2 regions of the Paenibacillus sp. 1-8 genome follow, and region 2 is predicted to be linked to the other one. Evidence: a T-box and tRNA genes for the amino acid it is inferred to sense, from the RefSeq annotation. Region 2 holds a T-box; the other holds one or more tRNA genes.
What was found. The T-box of region 2 lies ahead of trpS (tryptophan--tRNA ligase). A T-box ahead of a tRNA ligase gene usually reads a tRNA of that ligase, here a tRNA-Trp.
Positions count from the first base shown of each region.

Region 1: it encodes a tRNA-Trp, which carries the amino acid that the T-box ahead of trpS (tryptophan--tRNA ligase) is inferred to sense. The anticodon was not compared.

Region 1 is NZ_CM149995.1:4,416,978-4,423,125, forward strand. It holds gene liaF (cell wall-active antibiotics response protein LiaF) at 1-211, opposite strand, end outside; gene AC0WRU_RS20375 (PspA/IM30 family protein) at 362-1,066, opposite strand; gene AC0WRU_RS20380 (PspC domain-containing protein) at 1,066-1,554, opposite strand; gene AC0WRU_RS20385 (PspA/IM30 family protein) at 1,562-2,230, opposite strand; gene AC0WRU_RS20390 (LiaF transmembrane domain-containing protein) at 2,321-2,632, opposite strand; partial or broken gene AC0WRU_RS20395 (MFS transporter) at 2,663-3,867, opposite strand; tRNA gene AC0WRU_RS20400 (tRNA-Leu) at 3,965-4,043, opposite strand; tRNA gene AC0WRU_RS20405 (tRNA-Cys) at 4,055-4,128, opposite strand; tRNA gene AC0WRU_RS20410 (tRNA-Gly) at 4,141-4,212, opposite strand; tRNA gene AC0WRU_RS20415 (tRNA-Gln) at 4,220-4,294, opposite strand; tRNA gene AC0WRU_RS20420 (tRNA-His) at 4,307-4,379, opposite strand; tRNA gene AC0WRU_RS20425 (tRNA-Trp) at 4,402-4,475, opposite strand; tRNA gene AC0WRU_RS20430 (tRNA-Tyr) at 4,483-4,568, opposite strand; tRNA gene AC0WRU_RS20435 (tRNA-Thr) at 4,574-4,649, opposite strand; tRNA gene AC0WRU_RS20440 (tRNA-Phe) at 4,672-4,744, opposite strand; tRNA gene AC0WRU_RS20445 (tRNA-Asp) at 4,784-4,860, opposite strand; tRNA gene AC0WRU_RS20450 (tRNA-Met) at 4,886-4,959, opposite strand; tRNA gene AC0WRU_RS20455 (tRNA-Val) at 4,987-5,062, opposite strand; tRNA gene AC0WRU_RS20460 (tRNA-Glu) at 5,132-5,203, opposite strand; tRNA gene AC0WRU_RS20465 (tRNA-Ser) at 5,221-5,312, opposite strand; tRNA gene AC0WRU_RS20470 (tRNA-Asn) at 5,316-5,391, opposite strand; rRNA gene AC0WRU_RS20475 (23S ribosomal RNA) at 5,458-6,148, opposite strand, start outside.
Region 2 is NZ_CM149995.1:482,940-489,087, reverse strand. It holds gene AC0WRU_RS02155 (glutamate-1-semialdehyde 2,1-aminomutase) at 58-1,374, shown strand; gene AC0WRU_RS02150 (DMT family transporter) at 1,617-2,576, shown strand; T-box leader at 2,622-2,930, shown strand; gene trpS (tryptophan--tRNA ligase) at 3,218-4,213, shown strand; gene AC0WRU_RS02140 (sensory rhodopsin transducer) at 4,391-4,795, opposite strand; gene AC0WRU_RS02135 (glycoside hydrolase family 88/105 protein) at 4,920-5,954, opposite strand; gene AC0WRU_RS02130 (rhamnogalacturonan acetylesterase) at 6,028-6,148, opposite strand, start outside.

The sequences.
Region 1 (6,148 bases), 1.5 Mb from region 2:
CAAACAGGAACAAATGATCCAGCACCAACAGTCCGGCACCAATTGCGAGCATCGTGTAACCTTTTTTGATCTTGGAATTGCGAATCTTATATATTCCGGTCAACATCAGGATCAGTGCAACCACGGAGAGGAACCCAATCCACTGACCGAATAAAATGATAACTCCGATGGCGATCCCTGCCAGTGCCAAGGCTGATTTTCTTCTCTCCATGCTGCACCCCCTTTTTGTTTATACAGGAAGGAAAAGCCATAGTGGCGCGATATTTCGGCCATATGGCTTTCCCGAACCATACAGATTGAGCACGATCATTGACCAGTGTCCATCCCATACAGCATATCATAATGTCTTATTTTCGAGTAGTCAGTCCTTCTTTATATCTACTGGTTTAGCACCCGTTTGAATTTTAGATTTGAGCTGTTGAAGCTGCTCATCCACTTTGAACTGTTTTTCAGCCTCAGCCGGGTTGACATAAGCTTCCCCCGGAGCTTGACGGTAAGGGGCACGCAGTACGTCAGCTTCCGCTTCCAATTGCATAATTTTTTCTTCCATTCGGTGGAAGCCCAGCGAAGCAGAACCGCTTTCAATGGTATGCAGACTGTTGATCTGCGACAATTGCTTTTTCGCCTTCGCCATTTGAGCACGGGATACTAGCTCATTGCGCTTGTTGCGCATTTTGTAGAATTCATCCTTCATATCGTGAAGCTGTTGTACCAGTTCTTTGGCTTGAAGCTCGGCTTGAGTGTGCAGATCACGGTACTCATCCTGCTTTTGTGCAAAATAAATCTTTTCGCCCAGCAGCTTGCGTGCTACTTCCTCCTGGCCGTTCCGCAACGCGGATTCTGCTTGTTGTTCACGCTCATTAGATACTCGTACTGCTTCCTCCAAGCGCTGTTTCATGCGACGTTCATTTGCCATTTGCTTGGCTACCGTTACTTCGGCCTCGTGAATTTCCGCCTCCATATCGCGCAGATATTGGTTCAGCATAATAATCGGGTCTTCCACTTTATCCAGCACTTCATTCACCGATGCTCTTGTCATGTCCTTCATTCTTTTAAAGATTCCCATTATTTACGATCTCCCTTCTCGAATTGCTCTACTTTTTTGCGTAACTCTGCCAACTCTTTTTTCATTGCTTTTTTCTCGATATCTTCCATCATGGAATCCAGATCACTGTTAGGACCTGTGTTAAATTGGGATGAATGGCGGGCATCTTGACCAAAAGATTGGCTCGTATTACCGTATGCTCCACCTTGATTGTAGCCAGTTCCCGGTCCGTACTGCGATCCGGTGCTGTTCCCACCATAATAGCGTGAGTCCTGTTGGTTGTAAGGCCCGCTGTTGGGACCAAATCCTCCATCATAAGGAGATCTCGGCTCCTTGGAGATAACCAATGCCGCAATCACATAAATCATAAACGTGGTTCCTGCTGTAATAAAGAAACTGATCACAACCAGAATACGAATCCACGTTGAGTCCATCCCTGTTGCATCAGAAAGACCGCCGCATACACCTGTTAATACTCTATCCCGGTTTGATCGGTAAATTCGGGTCATAATCAACTTACTCCTTCCCGCTGTTGTTCAGCTTACTCTTCAGTCTCGCCCACTCTTGTTCGAGCAGCGATCCACCGCCTTGGACATTCAGCTGACTGCCTTCTCCCCGCCGCAAATCACGCAGGCTCAGCGTTTCTGCTTCCATATCTGCTACCCGGTCTTCCAAGCGGTTGAACATTCGGGGAACATTTCGTCCACCGTATGTACCTGCCCGTTCGTTCATCTGCTGCTGGAGTCTCAACGTTTGTACACGTGCCGCATAATACTGACGCTTGCTGTTTACCATTTGATATTCCGTTTTTAAGGTATCCAGCTGTTGCTCCAACTCACACAGGGATTCACGGCTCTGCTCCAACAGTTCTCTGTACTGTTCTTCTTTTTCCGCATACAACATTTTCTCCTGGAGGGCCAGTTTCGCAACATGCTCTTCATCAGCCTTTAAAGCCAACAGCGCCTGTTCCTCCCGTTTAATCTGCATGGACACTGCGTGATCCAACTGTTGCTTCATCTGTCTTGTGTGCAATGCGTATTGCTGATGAAGCTTTTCCGCTTCTGCAATATCCTTGCGGGTGTTATACAAGAACTGGTCAATCAGTTGTATCGGATCTTGACTTTGTTCCAAATGCTCATTAAAGGTCGCTACGGTAATATCACGCATTCTACGAAAAACACTCATTTGCGTCTGCTCCTTTCACATTTCGTATTTTCATATCTTCATACTTTCGTTTCTGTAATTCGCATTCACCCGCAAGCCCATCAATCTTAATTAATAACGTCTTCTGCGGTCGCTCAGCAGTGAAACACCGAATATGATTAACCCGATTGCCAGCAGTGGCCCCAAAAGCCAGGACAGTTTGCCAAGTAAAACGAGTACGCCAATTACAAGTACGATCCATCCGAAGACCACATTTCCTCTTTTCACACCGTAGTAACCTAACATGATCATCGCTATCGGGATTAAGTAACCGATCAAGTGTCCTACAAAGTGACCGAAAAACGGAGTAAACTTACCGAGCAGCATAATCGAACCCAATACAATCAGTACAATAGCCAACCCATTCCCTTTGTTAACTCTCATCATCTCTCACCGCCTTTCACTGTGTCTTGCTTATGTCCTTATTGTACGCTGATCTGGAGTTCTCCAAAACGGACCCCAGACGGTTTTTGAACCTAGACCTAAGTCGGGGGTGCATACAGACCTGCGGCTATACCCTCTATGTTTTTCTGCCGCACGGGCTGTTGGGTGTTGCTCACCCGCTTGCTTGGAGCCTAGTGAAAGGACGAGACAAGCCAGTAACACTATAGCTGCAACCATATAAGGCAAGTTAATATGAACATCAAACAGCAGTTCTGCAATCAGTGGTCCGATCACATTACCCAAACTTGTATAAGATGAGTTCATTCTAGCCACAAACCCCTGCTCATCCCCGGCCTGCCGTGACAAGGATGTGCTTACAGCCGGACGAAGGATGTCCATCACCAGAAAAACGATAAAAGTCGTCAACATAATCATGGCATACTGTTCGGCAAACAGTGTCAGAAAAATGAATAATCCCGCAACAGCCAGACAGATATGAATGATCTTTTTCTCGCCAAAACGATTAATAATCCAGCCAAATATAGTCGCTTGGACAATTGCCCCCAGAATGGAGCCTGTCGTTATAATGATGGCAATATCCATCAGTGTAAAACCATATTTATGGTCAACAAACAGTCCAAATACCGTTTCAAAGTTAGCTAAGCCAAAAGCAACGACAAATACAATGAGTAAACCCATGAAAAAAGGAGATTGATATGGCTTGGCAAATTGCTGCAAAAGGTTTTCTTTCTGACGTGGAAGCTCTCTATTGTACTGTTTCTTTTCCTTGCTTACGGATTCAGGCAGCACTAACAGGGAGAAGATGGCGGCTCCTGCCGCGCGAAGAAGGGAATGCGTATTCCATAGATGGCAAGCAAACCACCAATCCCTGGCCCGATTATGAAGCCTGTGTTAATCGCTGCATTGATCATGCCTATTCCCTTGCCTCTTTCCTCCAAACGAGGTCACCTCAGTGACATAGGCCATAATAGAAGGGTAAGCAACGCAACCCCTGCCCCGCCCATGATCCGTGCAACAAACAAGATAGGAATGGAACTCCCAAGTCCAATAACAAACTCAGATAACATGAAGATGAACATCCCAGTAACAATCAACTTTTTGCGTCCATAACGGTCAGACTACTTTCCTGACAATGGTGATAATAAAAGCTGTGTCAGCGCAAAAACAGCAATCATCAGTCCCATCGAGGAACGTTTCATCCCTAGCTCACTTATTATGTATTAAAAATTGCAGCCAGTATTATGATTAAAATCTAAAGAAAAAAGAGTTATGAAATTACTGATATCAGCAATTTCATAACTCTTTTTGGTATACCGGCGAGAGGACTCGAACCTCCACGGTTTCCCACTCGATTTTGAGTCGAGCGCGTCTGCCATTCCGCCACGCCGGCATATATAATTATGGAGGCGCCACCCAGACTCGAACTGGGGATAAAGCTTTTGCAGAGCTTTGCCTTACCACTTGGCTATGGCGCCAAAGTATAACGAAGCGGACGACGGGAATCGAACCCGCGACCCTCGCCTTGGCAAGGCGATGCTCTACCGCTGAGCCACGTCCGCATTAAGATGGCTGGGGATATAGGATTTGAACCTATGCATGACGGAGTCAAAGTCCGTTGCCTTACCGCTTGGCTAATCCCCACTAAAGGTAAAGGGCGACCGATGGGGCTTGAACCCACGAATGCCGGAGTCACAGTCCGGTGCGTTAACCACTTCGCCACGATCGCCGCAAAGACAAAAAAAAAAATTTGGCAGGGGCAGCAGGAATTGAACCCACACCAACGGTTTTGGAGACCGTTGTTCTACCTTTAAACTATGCCCCTATAAAACTGGTGGAGGATGATGGATTCGAACCACCGAACCCGTAAGGGAGCAGATTTACAGTCTGATGCGTTTGGCCACTTCGCTAATCCTCCAAAAATGGTGCCGGCGAGAGGACTTGAACCCCCAACCTACTGATTACAAGTCAGTTGCTCTACCAGTTGAGCTACACCGGCGCATAAATTATTCAATTAAAAGTGGCTCGGGACGGAATCGAACCGCCGACACGAGGATTTTCAGTCCTCTGCTCTACCGACTGAGCTACCGAGCCTTATTCTAAGGCTCTTCGACAAACATTGTATTACTAAAATGGCGGAACTGACGGGATTCGAACCCGCGATCTCCTGCGTGACAGGCAGGCATGTTAGGCCTCTACACCACAGTTCCAAGGGTATTTCCTAAGGGAAATTAATTGCGGGGACAGGATTTGAACCTGTGACCTTCGGGTTATGAGCCCGACGAGCTACCGAACTGCTCCACCCCGCGACAATAATAAGTATTCAATTTTCCAAGTGGTGGAGGCTGAGGGGCTCGAACCCCCGACCCTCTGCTTGTAAGGCAGATGCTCTCCCAGCTGAGCTAAGCCTCCACAACGCAACACTTCACATATTATACCATTAGAAGCTTTTTATTTCAAGCTCTTTTATAGAATAGTTAATGACCCGTAGGGGAATCGAACCCCTGTTACCTCCGTGAAAGGGAGGTGTCTTAACCGCTTGACCAACGGGCCACACAATAAATAATATCTGGCGGAGAGAGAGGGATTCGAACCCTCGAGACGCTTTTGGCGCCTACACGATTTCCAATCGTGCTCCTTCGGCCAACTCGGACACCTCTCCATATGGCTCCCCGAACAGGACTCGAACCTGTGACAACTCGATTAACAGTCGAGTGCTCTACCAACTGAGCTATCAGGGAATAACAGACATTTGTTTCAAGGTTACACCCTGAAAACTGGATCCGAAACTCCATTGCGTCTTATCTTAGGATAAGCCCTCGACCGATTAGTATTGGTCAGCTCCATGCATTACTGCACTTCCACCCCCAACCTATCTACCTCGTCGTCTTCAAGGGGTCTTACATACTGGGAAATCTCATCTTGAGGGGGGCTTCACGCTTAGATGCTTTCAGCGCTTATCCCTTCCGTACATAGCTACCCAGCGGTGCTCCTGGCGGAACAACTGGTACACCAGCGGTACGTCCATCCCGGTCCTCTCGTACTAAGGACAGCTCCTCTCAAATTTCCTACGCCCACGACAGATAGGGACCGAACTGTCTCACGACGTTCTGAACCCAGCTCGCGTACCGCTTTAATGGGCGAACAGCCCAACCCTTGGGACCTACTTCAGCCCCAGGATGCGATGAGCCGACATCGAGGTGCCAAACCTCCCCGTCGATGTGGACTCTTGGGGGAGATAAGCCTGTTATCCCCAGGGTAGCTTTTATCCGTTGAGCGATGGCCCTTCCATGCGGTACCACCGGATCACTAAGCCCGACTTTCGTCCCTGCTCGACTTGTAGGTCTCGCAGTCAAGCTCCCTTCTGCCTTTGCACTCTTCGAATGATTTCCAACCATTCTGAGGGAACCTTGGGGCGCCTCCGTTACTCTTTAGGAGGCGACCGCCCCAGTCAAACTGCCCACCTGACACTGTCCTCGTACCGGATCACGGTACCAA
Region 2 (6,148 bases):
GCTGCCCTTTGGCGTGTGTATATCCTATTTTAATGAACGGAAAGGAAGTTTTGGATGATGAAACGGGAAACCTCCGAAGCATTATATAAAGAAGCACTGGAGCATATTGTCGGGGGCGTAAACAGTCCTTCACGCTCTTTCAAGGCTGTGGGCGGCGGCGCTCCTGTATTTATGAAACGCGCCAAAGGCGCTCATTTCTGGGACGTGGATGATAATCGGTACATTGATTATTTAGCGGCTTACGGCCCTATTATTACCGGACATGCCCACCCTCATATTACCAAGGCCATTAGTGAGTCGGCGGCGAACGGGGTATTGTACGGAACCTCAACGGTATTGGAAATCAAGCTCGCCAAGATGCTAAAGGAAGCCATTCCTTCCATGGACAAGGTCCGGTTTGTGAATTCCGGCACAGAAGCGGTCATGACGACGATCCGTGTTGCACGGGCCTATACGAAGCGAAATAAGATCATCAAATTTGCAGGCTGCTACCACGGTCACTCGGATCTGGTGCTCGTAGCCGCAGGCTCCGGCCCGTCCACGCTGGGCATACCTGACAGTGCAGGAATTACGACCAACATTGCTAGCGAGGTTATTACCGTGCCTTTCAATGATCTGGACGCGCTGCGCCAAGCCTTGGAGCGTTGGAGCGACGATGTGGCAGCGGTCATGGTCGAGCCGATTGTCGGTAATTTCGGCATGGTGATGCCGCAGCCCGGTTTTCTGGAAGGGCTATGCTCGATGGCACGGGCAAACGGTTCGCTCGTCATCTATGACGAGGTCATTACCGCGTTCCGCTTCCACTATGGCTCCACCCAAACGTACGCCGGGTTGGACAATCATGATGCGATTCAGCCGGATTTGACCGCGCTGGGTAAAATCATGGGCGGCGGCCTGCCGATCGGTGCCTACGGCGGCAGCAAGCATGTGATGGAGCAGGTTGCTCCACTCGGCCCGGCTTATCAGGCGGGCACCATGGCGGGCAACCCGGCTTCCATCTCGTCAGGCATTGCATGCCTTGAAGTCCTTCAAGGCGAAGGCGTGTATGAAGAGATGGAACGTCTCGCTGTGAGACTGACGGATGGCATCGCTTCCTCAGCCGCACGCCATGGCGTGCCGTTGACGATTAACCGCATCCGTGGGGCATTCTCGACGCATTTCTGTGATCATCCAATCACGAACTACGATGAGGCGCAGGATACGGACGGCGAAGCGTTCGCTTCCTTCTTCCGCCATATGCTGGATCGCGGTATTCATCTGGCCCCATCGAAGTACGAAGCGTGGTTCCTCACAACGGCGCACACAGATGAAGACGTGGATGCTACGCTGGAAGCGGCGGACGATTCTTTCCGTGCGATGGCGCAAGGCAAGTAAGCAGATCAATAAATGATGGAATGCTGATAGGATAAGAGCCGGAAGCAGCTTTAAGGACTGGGATATCCCACCTTTGAGACTGCCTTCCGGCTTTTTTATTTTGCAAACTGTACCCGTACAGTTGTACGTTTTATGGATTGTATCAAGTGACGCCAAACGGGTATATTGGGAGGAGCAACATGTTGAAATCATTCAGGATAGGCTAATGAAAACAAATGCCTGAGCCATTACGGAGGTTTATCATGCACAGTCGTTCCAAAACGGGAGCCGCCTATCTGGCTGCTCTCAGCTATGCCGCTATACTCGGTTTTTCATTTTTGTTTGTGAAGCTGACGGTTACAGAGGCCAGCCCGCTGGATGTAATCGCCCACCGCTTTGCGTTGTCTTTTATCGTTTTGACGGTTCCGGTACTGTTGGGCTGGATCAAGATTAACATCACGCGGCGTGATATCCTGCGTATTTTACCGCTGGCGCTACTCTCGCCTTTAGTGTATTTTCCACTGCAAGCCTTCGGACTAATGAGCACCTCTTCATCGGAAGGCGGCATTATTCAGGCGATCGTTCCTATCTTCACGCTGCTGCTGGCGTCCTATTTTATTAAAGAGCGTACAACGGCTGTCCAAAAGCTTTCCTTGCTGCTCTCTGTAGCGGGCGTTATTTTTATATTCGTGATGAAAAGTGGAGCGCCGCTGGCTTCGAACAGCTTCGGAGGTATTCTTCTGCTCGTGCTATCTGCGATATGCCTCTCCGGCTATAATGTATTGGCACGTCCATTAACGCAAAAATACAATCCGCTGGAGCTAACCTACGTTACCTCCATTCTGGGATGTGTCGTTTTTAACTTGGTGGCACTGGGATATCATACGATAGATGGTTCCATGAGCGCTTATACCGCCCCACTGGTGAAGCTTGATTACTGGCTGGCTCTGGCCTATCTGGGGATTCTGTCAACGCTTATAACCTCGCTGCTATCGAGCTATGCATTGAAGCGAATTGAGGCGTCCAAAATGAGTGTCATCGGTAATTTGTCCACTCTCATATCCATGATTGCGGGTGCTTACATTTTGAAGGAGCAGCTCGCATACTATCACATTGTCGGGGCCGTTATTATTATTGTCGGGGTGTTGGGCACCAATTTTGGAGGTCAGAGAAGCTCCAAGCCGCGAAAAGCATCTGCTGCAAAGCCACTAAAAGTCGACTGAAAAGGGATGTACATTTCACTTGTGGAATGGTAAACTGTATAAAATTGTATGGCGATGATGAAAAGAAGTAGGCGGAAGAAGAAGCTTCAGAGAGTCGGCGTTGGGTGGGAGCCGATGTTTCGCTTCTGTTGAAATGGGTTTCGGAGCACCACGTTGAACACAGCTTCCCCTAGTGAAGTTGTTAGTAGGTAAGGCGGAATAGTCCATCCGTTATCAAGGGACAGGATATCGACGGTACTTAAAGGCAGCGTTAGCGCCTGATAAGAAGCACGTCCGTATCTGGTGAGAGGATCGTTGGTCAGAAGCCAACGGTCAATCCAGGTGGCACCGCGAAGCACAAGCTTCGTCCTCGGAACGCAATCGCTATGTCATAGCGTATTGCGATATTGCAGTAACGGCATAGACCGTATGCTGTGATGTTCCAGGGACGGAGCTTTTTTGTGTTGGTTTTTAAGCTGCATTTTTCTAGGATGAACTTTGGACTTGAAGGGAGGTGATGGCCGTGGAGGACGGCTGGTGGTGGCGGCTCGCCAATAGACGAGGTATTTGTATCCGGATGCCTGAAACAATGGATTCGTTCAGCGCATACCGTATTATTTTTGCAGCAGTTAATGACTTATTGAATTCAGGGAGGAAACCAAATGCAATCCACATCCGATATTATCCTGACTGGCGACCGTACGACTGGCAAGCTCCATCTCGGCCATTACATCGGCAGTCTGCGTAGCAGAACAGAGCTACAGTATGAATACCGCACCTTTCTAATTTTGGCTGATGTGCAGGCATTGACCACACATTTTGACCATCCCGACGTGTTAGCTACGAGCGTCCGTCAAGTTGCTCTCGACTATTTGGCAGCAGGCATCGACCCGAACCAGGCTACCCTTTTCATCCAGTCCATGATTCCTGAAATTGCGGAGCTGGCGCAATATTTTAGCATGTTCGTGACCGTCAATTCGCTGCGGCATAACCCGACGGTAAAAAATGAAGCCCGTCAACGAGGAACCGAGGATATGTACTATGGCTTTCTTGGCTATCCGGTTAGTCAGGCCGCAGATATCGCGATCTGCAAGGCGACTTTGGTTCCGGCGGGTGATGACCAGATTCCCCATATGGAGCAGGCGCGGAAAATCGTTCGCCGCTTCAATGAGCTGTACCGTCCGGTTCTGCCGGAGCCACGCATTTTGCAAGGCGGGCGGCTAACCGGGCTGGACGGTAACAGCAAAATGAGCAAAAGTCTGGGCAACGCGCTGTATCTCGACTCTTCCGCCCAGGAAGTCAGCACTAAGCTCGCGCGGGCGAAAACCGACCCGGCACGGCTGCGCAAGCATGATCCGGGGCATCCGGATATTTGTCCGGTGTACGAGTATCACCGTTATTTCCGTCAGGAAGGGATGATTGATATCCACGATCAGTGCTCCAAGGGAGCCATCGGCTGTACCGATTGCAAAAGGCTGGCGGCTCAGGCCGTAAATACGCTGCTGGAGCCGATGCGCGAACGGCGTAATACTTATGCGGCACGGCTGGGAGATATCGATGAAATTTTGATCGAGGGCACGCGGAAGGCTCAGGCTACGGCGCGGGAAACCATGCGTGAGGTACGGGATGCAATGGGGATCGGCTATTTTGATCGTTGACGCTTCTCAAGAATAATGAATACACAAAAAAATATCCAAAACTTTCATTTTTTTTATTCAGCTTATATACTACTGCTCTCTTTCAGACATGCCAAAAAGCCCCCGAAACCGCCGCACGAGCGAATCAGGGGCTTATAACTTCATATATATGATACATGCCTTCTTCAAGCCAATATCTCAGCCTTCAACCGGGTACGCCATGACGCTCATTAATGCCAGTTCCGGCTGTGTCGTGTCCAGTCTACTATATTGCACAATCACCGGCACATCGCTGGTGACCGTAATCGCATAAGGAATGCCTGCCAGAATCCGTTCACCATTCCTCTCCAAAGAGGCCGTGCGGATATGGCGGGTTCGCCTTCCTTCCACCACCTCGATCAATCCCTCCAGCGGCTCGCGGTCCTCAAAATAGATGTCTATACTCAGCTTGGCCGCACGGGTTCCGCAGTTCAGCACACATATACTCTCATGACTAAGCAGCTCTCCCCGGCTTTCGGGTGGAATATATCCATCGGGGATGACCCAAAATAAGCTGCCCCGCGGCTGGTTTACTTTTTCCTGAGGAAGCTCAGTATTTCCCATGCTATCCGACTCCTTTCACCTAAAATACTTGCGCATCCCTATGCTGTTCTCAAAAATAAATTGCTGGCAGTGAATCTGTCACAGTGTTTAATCCTGACGAGTCAGCCGCAAGCAACCTACCTTTCTACCCGAATGGATTCTCCTTGGTACGCAGCAATTGAGCCAGAAACGCAAGCGCCAGTCCTTGTCCCCAGCCCTGAATGCGTTTGTAGGGCACGTTACGGTAGCCGTCAATATCGTTCATCACGGCGGTTCCAGCGGATACACCCGTCACGGTGCCGTCCTCCTTGATTCGGGAAAGAATACCGTCGATCGCCTTTTGCGTGTATTTGTTAAACAATCGTCCCTGCATAAGCAAAGCTGTCGCAATGCCTGCGGAGCCCGAGGTTTCCAGATAGGAGGTTTCATCATTCAGCACCGTATGCCACAGCCCTTCCGGGGATTGCAGCCGCACCAGCGCACTGAGCTGGTCGCGCAGCGAACCGTCGATGATCATATAGGATGGATGCTGCACCTCCACAAATTTCAGCGCCTTTGCCATCGTGAGTGCCGCCCACGAATTTCCCCGCGCCCAGTATATCCCCGACATCCGGCTTTGGTTCGCATGATCCCAGCCGTGATAATACAGATTCGTATCCGGGTCCTGCAAAAATTCCTCATGCCCGTGATATTGACGGATACCGTCCTCCCAATATTCCCGGTTGCCCAGCAGATGGCCGATGCGCAGCAAATAGTAGCCCGCCATAAACATCGTATCCACCCACGCCTGCTGCGGAAATACGTCATGAAGTGAATTCACGGTATGCTGGAAAATGCCGTCGGCAAACCGCTCCGCTTTTTTGGCCAAAAATTCTGCCATCTCGATGGCGATATCAAGGTATTTTTGCTCACCTGTAGCCTGATACAGCGTCAGCAAGCAGTGTCCCACAGACACACCGTTCACCGAGAGCGGTGGAAGTCCATCCGCAATATTTTCATCGACCCATTCCTTTAATTTGGTCAAATACTTCTCGTTCCCGGTTGCTTCATAGGCTTCACACACCCCGTAAAAGGCTACGCCGCCAGGCCAATCCCAGCTATAGTGCATTTGAAACGTACGCTCCACCACCCGGTCGATCACCTGTTTAATTTGTTCCTCATTAAAAATCAGTGCAGGCATTTCTTCGTCTCCCCCTTTGGTAATTTTCACGTTAACTGCCTCCTTGACACCCGTTAGAGAAAAACCCGTCCGTCTATCGTAAATATATGCGTAAGGGTTGCAAATCCAGCTCCTTCACAGCATCCACCACCATGTCTGCAATACAGACCGCACCGTTCTCATGAAAATGTGTATTATCCTCCAAGCCACTGGAA